Regions from separate parts of the Microbacterium sp. W1-4-2 genome, predicted to be linked through region 1. Evidence: riboswitches for the same ligand, from Rfam matches in the RefSeq annotation. Region 1 holds a riboswitch; the other holds the start of a gene.
What was found. Region 1 has a riboswitch for thiamine pyrophosphate ahead of thiM (hydroxyethylthiazole kinase). Riboswitches for the same ligand answer to the same signal wherever they lie in the genome.
Positions count from the first base shown of each region.

Region 1 (4,730 bases):
GCGCCGCCCATCTGCGCTCGGGCGCCGAGATGCAGCGACGGTTCGCGCGCTACCCGGGAGCGGTGGCGCGCACCGTGGCCCTGGCCGACGAGCTGGCCTTCCCGCTGCGCTCGGCCAAACCCGCGCTGCCCAAGCTCGCCGTGCCGGAGGGGCGCACGCCCATGTCGCATCTGCGGCAGCTGGTGTGGGACGCGGTGCCGCGCCGGTACCCGCACCTGCGTGAGAAGGATCGGGAGCGCATCGCGCACGAGCTCGACGTCATCGAGCAGAAGGACTTCCCCGGGTACTTCCTGATCGTGCACGGCATCGTGCATGAGGCGCGACGCCGCGGCATCCTGTGCCAGGGGCGGGGATCGGCCGCCAGCAGCGCCGTGTGCTACCTGCTCGACATCACGGCCGTCGACGCGATCCGCTACAACCTGCCGTTCGAGCGGTTCCTGTCGAGCATGCGCGAAGAGGAGCCCGATATCGACGTCGACTTCGACTCCGACCGGCGCGAAGAGATCATCCAGTGGGTGTACGACAAGTACGGCCGCGAGCGGGCCGCGCAGGTGTGCAACGTCATCCAGTACCGGCCGAAGAACGCGATCCGCGACATGGCCCGGGCGCTGGGTGCCTCGCCCGGCCAGCAGGACGCCTGGTCGAAGCAGGTGGAGCGCTGGGGGGCGTCGCTGTCGACCGCCGAGGGGCACGACATCCCCGACCAGGTCATCGCGTACGCCGAAGAGCTGCTGAAGGCGCCGCGTCACCTGGGGATCCACTCCGGGGGCATGGTGCTGACCGAGCGGCCCGTCGGCGAGGTGGTGCCGATCGAGCACGCGCGCATGCAGGACCGCACGATCATCCAGTGGGACAAGGACGACGCGAGCTGGATGGGCCTGGTCAAGTTCGACCTGCTGGGCCTGGGCATGCTCGCCGCCCTGCAGTACACGTTCGATCTGGTGCGCGCGTCGACAGGGGAGGCGTGGGAGCTGGCGACGATCCCGAAAGAAGAGGCGGCCGTCTACGACATGCTGTGCCGGGCCGACTCGATCGGGGTGTTCCAGGTCGAGTCGCGCGCACAGATGGGGCTGCTGCCCCGGTTGCAGCCGCGGGAGTTCTACGACCTGGTGATCGAGATCGCACTGATCCGGCCCGGCCCGATCCAGGGCGGAGCGGTGCACCCGTACGTGCGCCGCAAGCTCGGGCGCGAGAAGGTGACCTACGCCCACCCCAAGCTCGAGCCGGTGCTCGAGCGGACCCTCGGCATCCCGGTGTTCCAGGAGCAGCTCATGCAGATGGGCATGGCGGTGGGCGGGCTCACCGGCGAGGACGCCGACCTGCTGCGCCGCGCGATGGGCTCCAAGCGCGGCGTGGAGCGGATCGAGTCGCTCAAGCAGAAGCTGTACGCGGGCATGGCCGGCAACGGGTTGGTGGGGGATGCCGCGGACGCGATCTATGCGAAGATCCAGGCGTTCGCGAACTTCGGGTTCGCCGAGTCGCATTCGCTGTCGTTCGCGCTGCTGGTCTATGCCAGCTCGTGGCTGAAGCTGCACTATCCGGCTGCGTTCCTGGCCGGGCTGCTGCGCGCCCAGCCCATGGGGTTCTATTCGCCGGCGACGCTGGTCGCCGACGCCCGGCGGCACGGGGTCGAGGTGCGCCGCCCCGACCTGCATCTGTCGGGGGTGCACGCGGTCATGGAGGTCGTGAGCGAACCCGGTCCCACCGGCCGGGACGCGTGCCTCGAGCCCGAGCAGCCACCGGTCGGGCCGTTCGATCGGGACGCGCCGGACGAATCCGCCGCACATCGCCGCGACGGGATGTTCGAGGTGCGGCTGGGCCTGGCCGCGGTCAAGGGGATCGGACAGGAGCTGGCCGAGAAGATCGTCGCCGAACGCGACGTGCACGGGCGCTACCGCGACATGCGCGACCTCGTACGGCGGGTGGGGATGAACACGGCGCAGCTCGAGGCGCTGGCCACCGCCGGGGCGTTCGACTGCCTGGGGCTGCGCCGCCGCGAGGCGATCTGGCTGGCCGGCTCCGCCGCGCAGGACCGCGCCGAGTTCCTGCCCGACTCGATGGTGTCGGTGCAGCCGCCGCTGTTCGGCGACCCGTCGAGCTACGAGCGGCTCGCAGCAGACCTGTGGGCGACCGGCATCTCGACCGACGACCACCCGATGACGCACTTCCGCTCTCAGCTGGATGCGCGCGGCGTGCTGACCTCGAACGGGCTGCGGCAGCACGAACCCGGGCGTCGCATCGAGGTCGCAGGACTCGTGACGCACCGGCAGCGGCCGGCCACGGCATCCGGTGTCACGTTCTTGAACCTTGAAGACGAATTCGGTCTCGTCAACATCGTGTGCTCGGTGGGAGCCTGGCAGCGCTACCGGCGCGTGGTGCGCGATTCGCCCGCGCTGATCGTGCGCGGCACCGTGGAGCGCTCGGTCGAAGGGGTCACGAACCTCGTGGCCGACGCGTTCGAGGACCTGCGCGTAGGCGTGACGCACCGCTCCCGCGACTTCCAGTAGCCGCTCGCGGTCGGGCACTGTGCGCCCGGGGCCGCGCGCTCGCCGTGTCTTGTCGGTGTTCGCTGTCTCGTTCGGCGTTCGCGCCTGCGTTTCGCGGTGGCGAGCGCGGACTCGGGTGGCCCGCCTGTCGCCGGACGCGAAGAGGGGGTCCCGGCCGTCGGCCGAAACCCCCTCGGGATCGTGCTCGCGTCAGCGCTGCGTGGCGAGGGCGAAGTGCACGGCACCCGCCTCATCCACCTCGGCGTCCAGCACCTGGTCGTCCAGCGCCGTGGCGGCGTCGGCGTCCAGGAACACCCGAGCGCCCGACTCGTCGACGATCTCGTCGCTCGTCTCCGGCGCGACCGCGAGGGTCAGCGCGAATCCCTGGGCGGGATCGTCCGATCCGTGGATGCGAAGCCCGGCGGTCTCGGCATCCGCTCCGCGCGCGACGATCGTCTTCACCGCGGTGGCGGCGTTCTCGGTCAGTGTGAGCATGATGCTCTCCTTCCGTAAGTCCTCTCGGAACCGGCCACGATTCCGCGATCGGCCACGCGATGCAACCCCCTGGACGCTTTGTGAGGGGATTCACACGGGCATCGGGGCCTGTGCGGGGGCGGCTACAGTGGCTGGTAACACGTGACACGGGGTGCCCTGGGCTCAGGGCTGAGAGAACACCCGTCGAACCTGATCTAGCTCGTACTAGCGAAGGGATGTCGCGCATGACGCGCACGCTCATTGATGTCGTCGACCGGGCCGCCGGTCTTCTGCCGCGGGTGCGGGAGCACCGCCCGCTCGTGCAGTGCCTGACCAATCCGGTCACCGTGAACCTGGTCGCCAACGCTCTGCTCGCGATCGGCGCGAGTCCCGCGATGGCCGACGTGCCCACCGAGGCCGGCGAGCTCGCCCGGGTGGCCTCGGCGGTGCTCGTCAACCTCGGCACGCCGAACGCCGAGCAGCGGGCCGCCATGCGCGAGGCGGTGACTGCCGCCGCGATCGCCGGCACCCCCTGGGTGCTGGACCCGGTCGCCGTCGGCGTTCTGACGCTGCGCACCGAGTTCGCCCGCGAGCTGCTCGCGCACCGCCCGGCGGTGATCCGCGGCAACGGCTCCGAGATCCGCGCGCTCGCCGGTGCCGGATCGGGAGGGCAGGGCGTCGACTCGGTCGACGGTCCCGACGCCGCGCGCGATGCCGCCGTCGACCTCGCGCAGACCACCGGCGCGGTCGTCGCGGTCTCGGGCGAGGTGGATCTGATCACCGACGGCGACCGGATCGTCCGGGTCGCCGGCGGCAGCCCACTGCTGACCGTGATGACCGGCGCCGGCTGCGCGCTGGGCGGTGTCGTCGGCGCGTTCGCCGGCGTCGCCGACGACCCGTTGGGCGCGGCCGTGGCCGCCAGCGCGGCGTATGCCGTGGCCGCCGAGCGCGCCGCGGCCCGGTCGACCGGCCCGGGGTCGTTCGCCGTGGCGCTGATCGACGAGCTGCACGCCGTGACCGCCGACGACATCGTCGACGGGAGGATCCGGTGAACCCCGACCTCTCGCTGTACCTGATCACCGACGGCGCGCAGCTGCGTCGCGGCGGACGAGAGCGGACGGATGCCGTGGCCGCAGCCGTCGCCGGAGGCGTGAGTGCCGTCCAGGTGCGCGAGAAGAACGCGCCGGCCCGCGACGTGCTGGCGTTCACCGCCGCGCTCGCGCAGCGCCTCCCCGATCGGGTCGCGCTGCTGATCAACGATCGGATCGATGTCTACCTCGCTGCGCGCGCCCGGGGTGTGCGGGTGGACGGCGTCCATGTCGGGCAGGGCGACCTGACCGCGGTCGACGTCCGCGGGCTGGTCGGCGGCGACGCTGTCATCGGGCTGAGTGCGGCCACCGCCGCCCAGTTGGCCGACGCCGCCGCCGATCCGGCGCGGATCGACTACGTCGGGATCGGTGCCGTGCACGCCACGACGTCCAAAGCGGACGCGCCGGCGCCGATCGGCGTCGATGCGGCCGGGCGCCTGGCTCGGCTCGTGAGCCTGCCGGCGGTGGCGATCGGCGGCATCGGCGCCGGCGACGCCGCCGCGCTGCGGCGGGCGGGGTTCTGCGGCATCGCCGTCGTCTCGGCCGTGTGCGCCGCCGACGACCCGCGGGCGGCCGCCGCCGAGCTGCGTGCCGCATGGGACGGGGGCACCCGGTGAGTCGCGGCATCCCTCGGGTGCTCAGCATCGCGGGAACCGACCCGACCGGCGGGGCAGGGCTGCAC
Region 1 covers NZ_JBYRJC020000003.1:59,544-64,273, reverse strand. The annotation lists gene AC3RX0_RS12915 (error-prone DNA polymerase) at 1-2,507, shown strand, start outside; gene AC3RX0_RS12910 (Fe-S cluster assembly protein HesB) at 2,697-2,981, opposite strand; TPP riboswitch at 3,119-3,214, shown strand; gene thiM (hydroxyethylthiazole kinase) at 3,197-4,012, shown strand; gene thiE (thiamine phosphate synthase) at 4,009-4,665, shown strand; gene AC3RX0_RS12895 (bifunctional hydroxymethylpyrimidine kinase/phosphomethylpyrimidine kinase) at 4,662-4,730, shown strand, end outside.

Region 2 (4,730 bases), on a different contig from region 1:
CACGGCCGTACAGCACGGTCGCCGCACCCGCGAGCACGGCGGCCATCAGCAGGGGCCAGGCGCGCAGCCACAGCATCCGGGCCGACAGCCCCGACGACGGGATCAGCACGAGCACCAGCGCCAGAGTCACGCCGGCCGAGACGGGGTCGATCGACAGCAGCAGCGTGACGGTCGGCACCAGGGTGGCTGCGAGCTTGGCGACCGCGTTGAACGACGCGACGCGGGCCCGCGGGTCCACGGCGAAGACGCTCATCGGGCCGCTCCCGGCACCGCGACGCCGCCCAGACGCAGCTCGTCGTCGGCGAGCGCGTCGACGAGGTCCCGGTCGTGCGTGACGAACACCACCGAGGTGCCGGCATCCCGCACCTCGTCGATGAGATCGGCGAGCTCGCGCCAGGTGCGGGCGTCCTGCCCATAGGTCGGCTCGTCCAGCACGAGCACGCGCGGCCGGGTGGCGAGGGATGCCGCGACCGTCAGTCGCCGCTTCTCGCCGCCCGAGAGCGTGAACGGGTTCACGGCGGCCAGGCGTGTGAGGCGCAGCCGCTCGAGCAGCGGGTCGACCCGCGCGGTGACCTCGGCGTCGCCCATTCCGAGCGCGCGCGGGCCGACGGCGAGCTCGTCGCGCACGCGCCCGGTCAGCAGCTGATGCTCGGGCTCCTGGAAGACCATGCCGATGCGGGTCAGCAGCTGCCGCGACTTCCAGCGCACGGGCTCGGGCACGAGCCCTCCCCGCAGGTCGTCCGTCGCGGCGAGGATTCCGCCGGCCGGGTCCAGGAGTCCTGCGAGCGTCATCGCGAGGGTGGACTTGCCGGCGCCGTTCGGGCCGGTCACCGCGAGCGCGCGGCCGGATGCGACCGACAGCGAGATGCCGGATGCCGCGACCTGCGGCATCCGGTTCCCGAACGCACGGCGGCCCACCGCGAGGTCCGTCGCGTCGAGCAGGGCGAGTCCGGGGCCGCCGGGCCGCTCGCGCGACGAGCGCCACGGCTCGGCGCCCGGGACCCATACCCCGGCCGCGGAGAGGTCGCGGCCGTACCGGTCGAACACGTCGGCGGGTGCGCCGTCGGCCAGCAGCCCCGCCTCGCCGAGCACGATGACCCGGTCGACGTGGTCGACCCACAGGCCCACCCGGTGCTCGACGACCACGAGCGTCGCCCCGCTGGTCGCGCGCAGCACGGCGTCGCGCACCTCGATGGCCCCCGCGGGGTCGAGGTTCGCGGTGGGCTCGTCGAGCAGCACGAGTCCTGGCCGCATCGCGAGGACTCCGGCCAGGGCGAGGCGCTGCTTCTGTCCGCCCGACAGCTTCGCGGTCGGATGGTCGCGCCCGAGGCCGAGGCCCACCGCGGCGAGGGCCGCGTCCACTCGGCGCCAGATCTCGTCGCGGGGCACGGCGAGGTTCTCGCACGCGAACGCCACGTCGTCGCCGACGCGGGCGAGCACCACCTGCGCATCGGGGTCCTGCAGCACCAGGCCGCTTCTGCCGCGCGCAGCCTGCGGCGGCACGCCGTCGATGAGCAGCTCTCCGGTGCGTTCGCCGTCCTCTTCGTCGCCGAGCACGCCGGCAAGGCCCTGCATGAGCGTGGACTTGCCGGCGCCGCTCGCGCCCAGCAGCAGCACGCGCTGCCCCGCCGGGATGTCGAGGTCGAGCCCGGCCACCGCCCAGCGGCGGCGGCCGGCGTGGCGCCAGCCCCAGCCGCGGGCCGCGACCGCGGCGGGGCGAAGGGTCTCGGTCACGCCGCGCCTCAGGCGGCGTCGGGGTCGTCCGCCTCGTGCGCGCGGGCCTCGCGGCCGGCGCCGAAGCGGTCGAGCGCACCGGTGGCGGCGAGGGCCCGCACGATGAGCCACGACACGAGCCCGGCCACCACGACGCCCGACACGATCGCGGCGACGAAGTAGATGGACCGGTACTCGAACGACTGCGCGGCGATCGACGAGAAGTTGGTGTCGAGGATCGCGGTCGACAGCCCGGCGATCGCGCCCGAGACCAGCGCTCCCACGAGACGCCAGTTCGTGTAGAGCAGGATCGCGAAGCCGATCTCGGCGCCCAGGCCCTCGAACACGCCCCAGATGAACGTCTCGGGGCCCCACTGGGTGCCGACGGCCATCGAGACCACGGCGGCGACGACCTCGGTGTAGAACGCGGCGCCGGGCTTGCGGATGATGAGGCCGCCGAGCACGCCGGCGAACAGCCAGCCGCCGGCGAGCAGTCCGTCCAGGCCCGGCAGGAACGACAGCGCGGTCGACAGCGGGGTCCAGGCCTGCCCCCACAGCCAGAAGACGACGCCTGCGGCGACGCCGACGACGCTCGCCACGACGATGTCGACGACGCGCCACTGGAAGCGGCGGGCGGATGTCCTCGAGGCGGACACGGATGCGTGCATGATCTCTCCTTCCTGCGCTGGCATGACCCAGATCAGGTTCGACGGTCGAAGCGTGTTCGCTCCCTCTCAGCCCGGCACACCGGACTCCCGTGGTTGTACGGCTCATTATAAGCGCGGTCCGGTACCGTGGCGTGGTGACCTCCGCCGATACGACGCCCGGCCCTGCGGCCGATCCCGGCGTCGTCGACGGCACCGTCCTGACCGGCGACGGATCGCGCACGGTCGGCGCTCTGAACTGGTGGGACGGCTCGAGCCCGACCGCCACTGCGGCCGTGGCCGTGGCATCCAGCGACGTCACCTCGACCGCGACGCCGCTGCTGTCCGAGCGGCCGCGCCGGTCGGCGCTGCGCCCGGGCGTGCTGGTACCGCTCGGCATGGTCGTGCTGCTGTTCGTCGCGTACGGCGTGACCATGGGGGTCTGGCCGCTGACGGCCCTGCCTCCGACGGTCACGGCGACGTCGGTGACCGCACCCGCGGCAGCCGCGGCATCCCTCACCTGGCCCAGGGCCGGATCGGCGGCGGTCGCCGTCGACGGGGTCGGCACGACGATGGCCTCGGCCGGCGACCAGGTCACGATGGCGAGCATCACCAAGGTCGTCACGGCCTTGGTCGTGCTGGACCGGATGCCGCTGCAGGTCGGCCAGAGCGGGCCGGAGTTCCGGTTCACGTACGGCGACCGGGCCGAATACTGGCAGTTCCTGCGACGCAACGAGTCAGCGCTCGACGTGCCGGCCGGCGGCACGCTCACGCAGTACCAGCTGCTCGAGGGCATGCTGCTGGGCTCGGCGGGCAACTACGCCACCCGGCTCGCCTACAACCTGTGGCCGAGCCCGCGTGCATTCTCGGCGGCCGCCGAGGACTGGCTGAGCGCGCACGGGATCTCGGGGATCTCGATCACGGATCCGACCGGCATCGACCCCGGCAACACCGCGACACCCGCCGCTCTGGTGCGTCTGGCCGGGCTCGCCATGGACGATCCGGTGATCGCCGAGATCGTCGCGAAGAAGTCGGTGAAGCTGCCCGGCGCGGGGCTCGTGAAGAACACCAACAGCCTGATCGGCGACAAGGGCGTCGTGGGGCTGAAGACCGGCACCCTCGACGGCTACAACCTGCTGGTGAGCAAGGACGTCACGGTCGGCGGCACGACCGTGCGCATCGACGCCGTGACCCTCCACCAGCCCGACGAGAAGACCCGGACGGCGGCCACGCGGGCGCTGCTCGCGCAGGTCGAGAAGCAACTGGCGGCCACCCCGGGCCTTGCCGCCGGGACGAGGGTCGGCACCGTGCACACGTCGTGGGGCGAGTGGGTGCCGGTGGTGACCGCGGGCGACGCGACGGTCGCACTGTGGAACGGGGCGACCGCCACCGCGAAGGCGACGCTGAAGCTCGGCGACCATCGCGCGAAGGGCGACGTCGTCGGGTCGCTGACGGCGAAAGGGCCGGTGGATGCCGCGACCGTCGATGTGACCCTCACCCGCGACATCGACGGACCCGGCCTGTGGTGGCGGCTGACCCACCCGGTCGAGCTGCTCGGCATCGGCTGAGGCGCGCGGCCGCTCATGCGGCTCAGGCGAAGCGCAGCGTCTGGTTCAGGCGGGTGCGCACGTCGAAGATCTCGTTGCCGCCGATCTCGGGGGCGCCGGCGACGCCGCGGCGCAGCACGTTGGCGAGGGCGCCGCGAGCGGCCAGCACCGTGCGCACGCCGCGGACCTTGCCGAGCTCGTCGATCGCCTGCACGACGTCGTCGTCGGGCAGCACCACGATCGCGCCGCCGAACCGCACGTGCGCGCCGCGCGAGATCGAGCGGATGCCGGCGATCAGGTCCGCGATCGGCGCGCCGGCCACGGCATCCCCCACCAGCTCCCCACGCCGGACGCGCACGGGTCCTCCGAGGTCTTCGGAGAGGATGCCGTACAGCCCGCTCGGTGCGAGCACGACGTGGTCGACCTTCTGGTCGACGTGGCGGCCGGCGGCCACGTCGTGCCACACCGTGTAGCCCATGCCCAGCTCGCCGACGATGCGGGCGGTCGCCTCTTCGGCCAGTGCGTCCGCCAGCAGCCGCCGGATCTCGACGGGCGCCCGGCGCACGAGGGCGGGGTCGTACGGGTCGGCCAGGTCGACGCCCCGGCCGGCCCACTCGCGGATCAGTGCCAGGAACTGCTCGCGCCGTCGTCCGCCGGGCTGGCCGTAGGAGCGGGCACGCGGCCGGGTATCGGCGCGGGACGTGGGAGCGCGCCATCCGCTCCATTCGGGCGGCTGCGTCTCTCCGAATCCGTGCCCGCGGTCGTATGCGGCGCGGGCGTCGGCGGTGCCGACCAGGGTCCATGCCTGCTGCACCTGGATGAACAC
Region 2 covers NZ_JBYRJC020000002.1:96,536-101,265, forward strand. The annotation lists gene AC3RX0_RS08265 (energy-coupling factor transporter transmembrane component T family protein) at 1-253, opposite strand, end outside; gene AC3RX0_RS08270 (ABC transporter ATP-binding protein) at 250-1,734, opposite strand; gene AC3RX0_RS08275 (ECF transporter S component) at 1,743-2,381, opposite strand; TPP riboswitch at 2,374-2,482, opposite strand; gene AC3RX0_RS08280 (D-alanyl-D-alanine carboxypeptidase family protein) at 2,516-3,925, shown strand; gene AC3RX0_RS08285 (DnaJ domain-containing protein) at 3,948-4,730, opposite strand, start outside.
Region 2: another riboswitch for thiamine pyrophosphate. It lies ahead of AC3RX0_RS08275 (ECF transporter S component); the one in region 1 lies ahead of thiM (hydroxyethylthiazole kinase).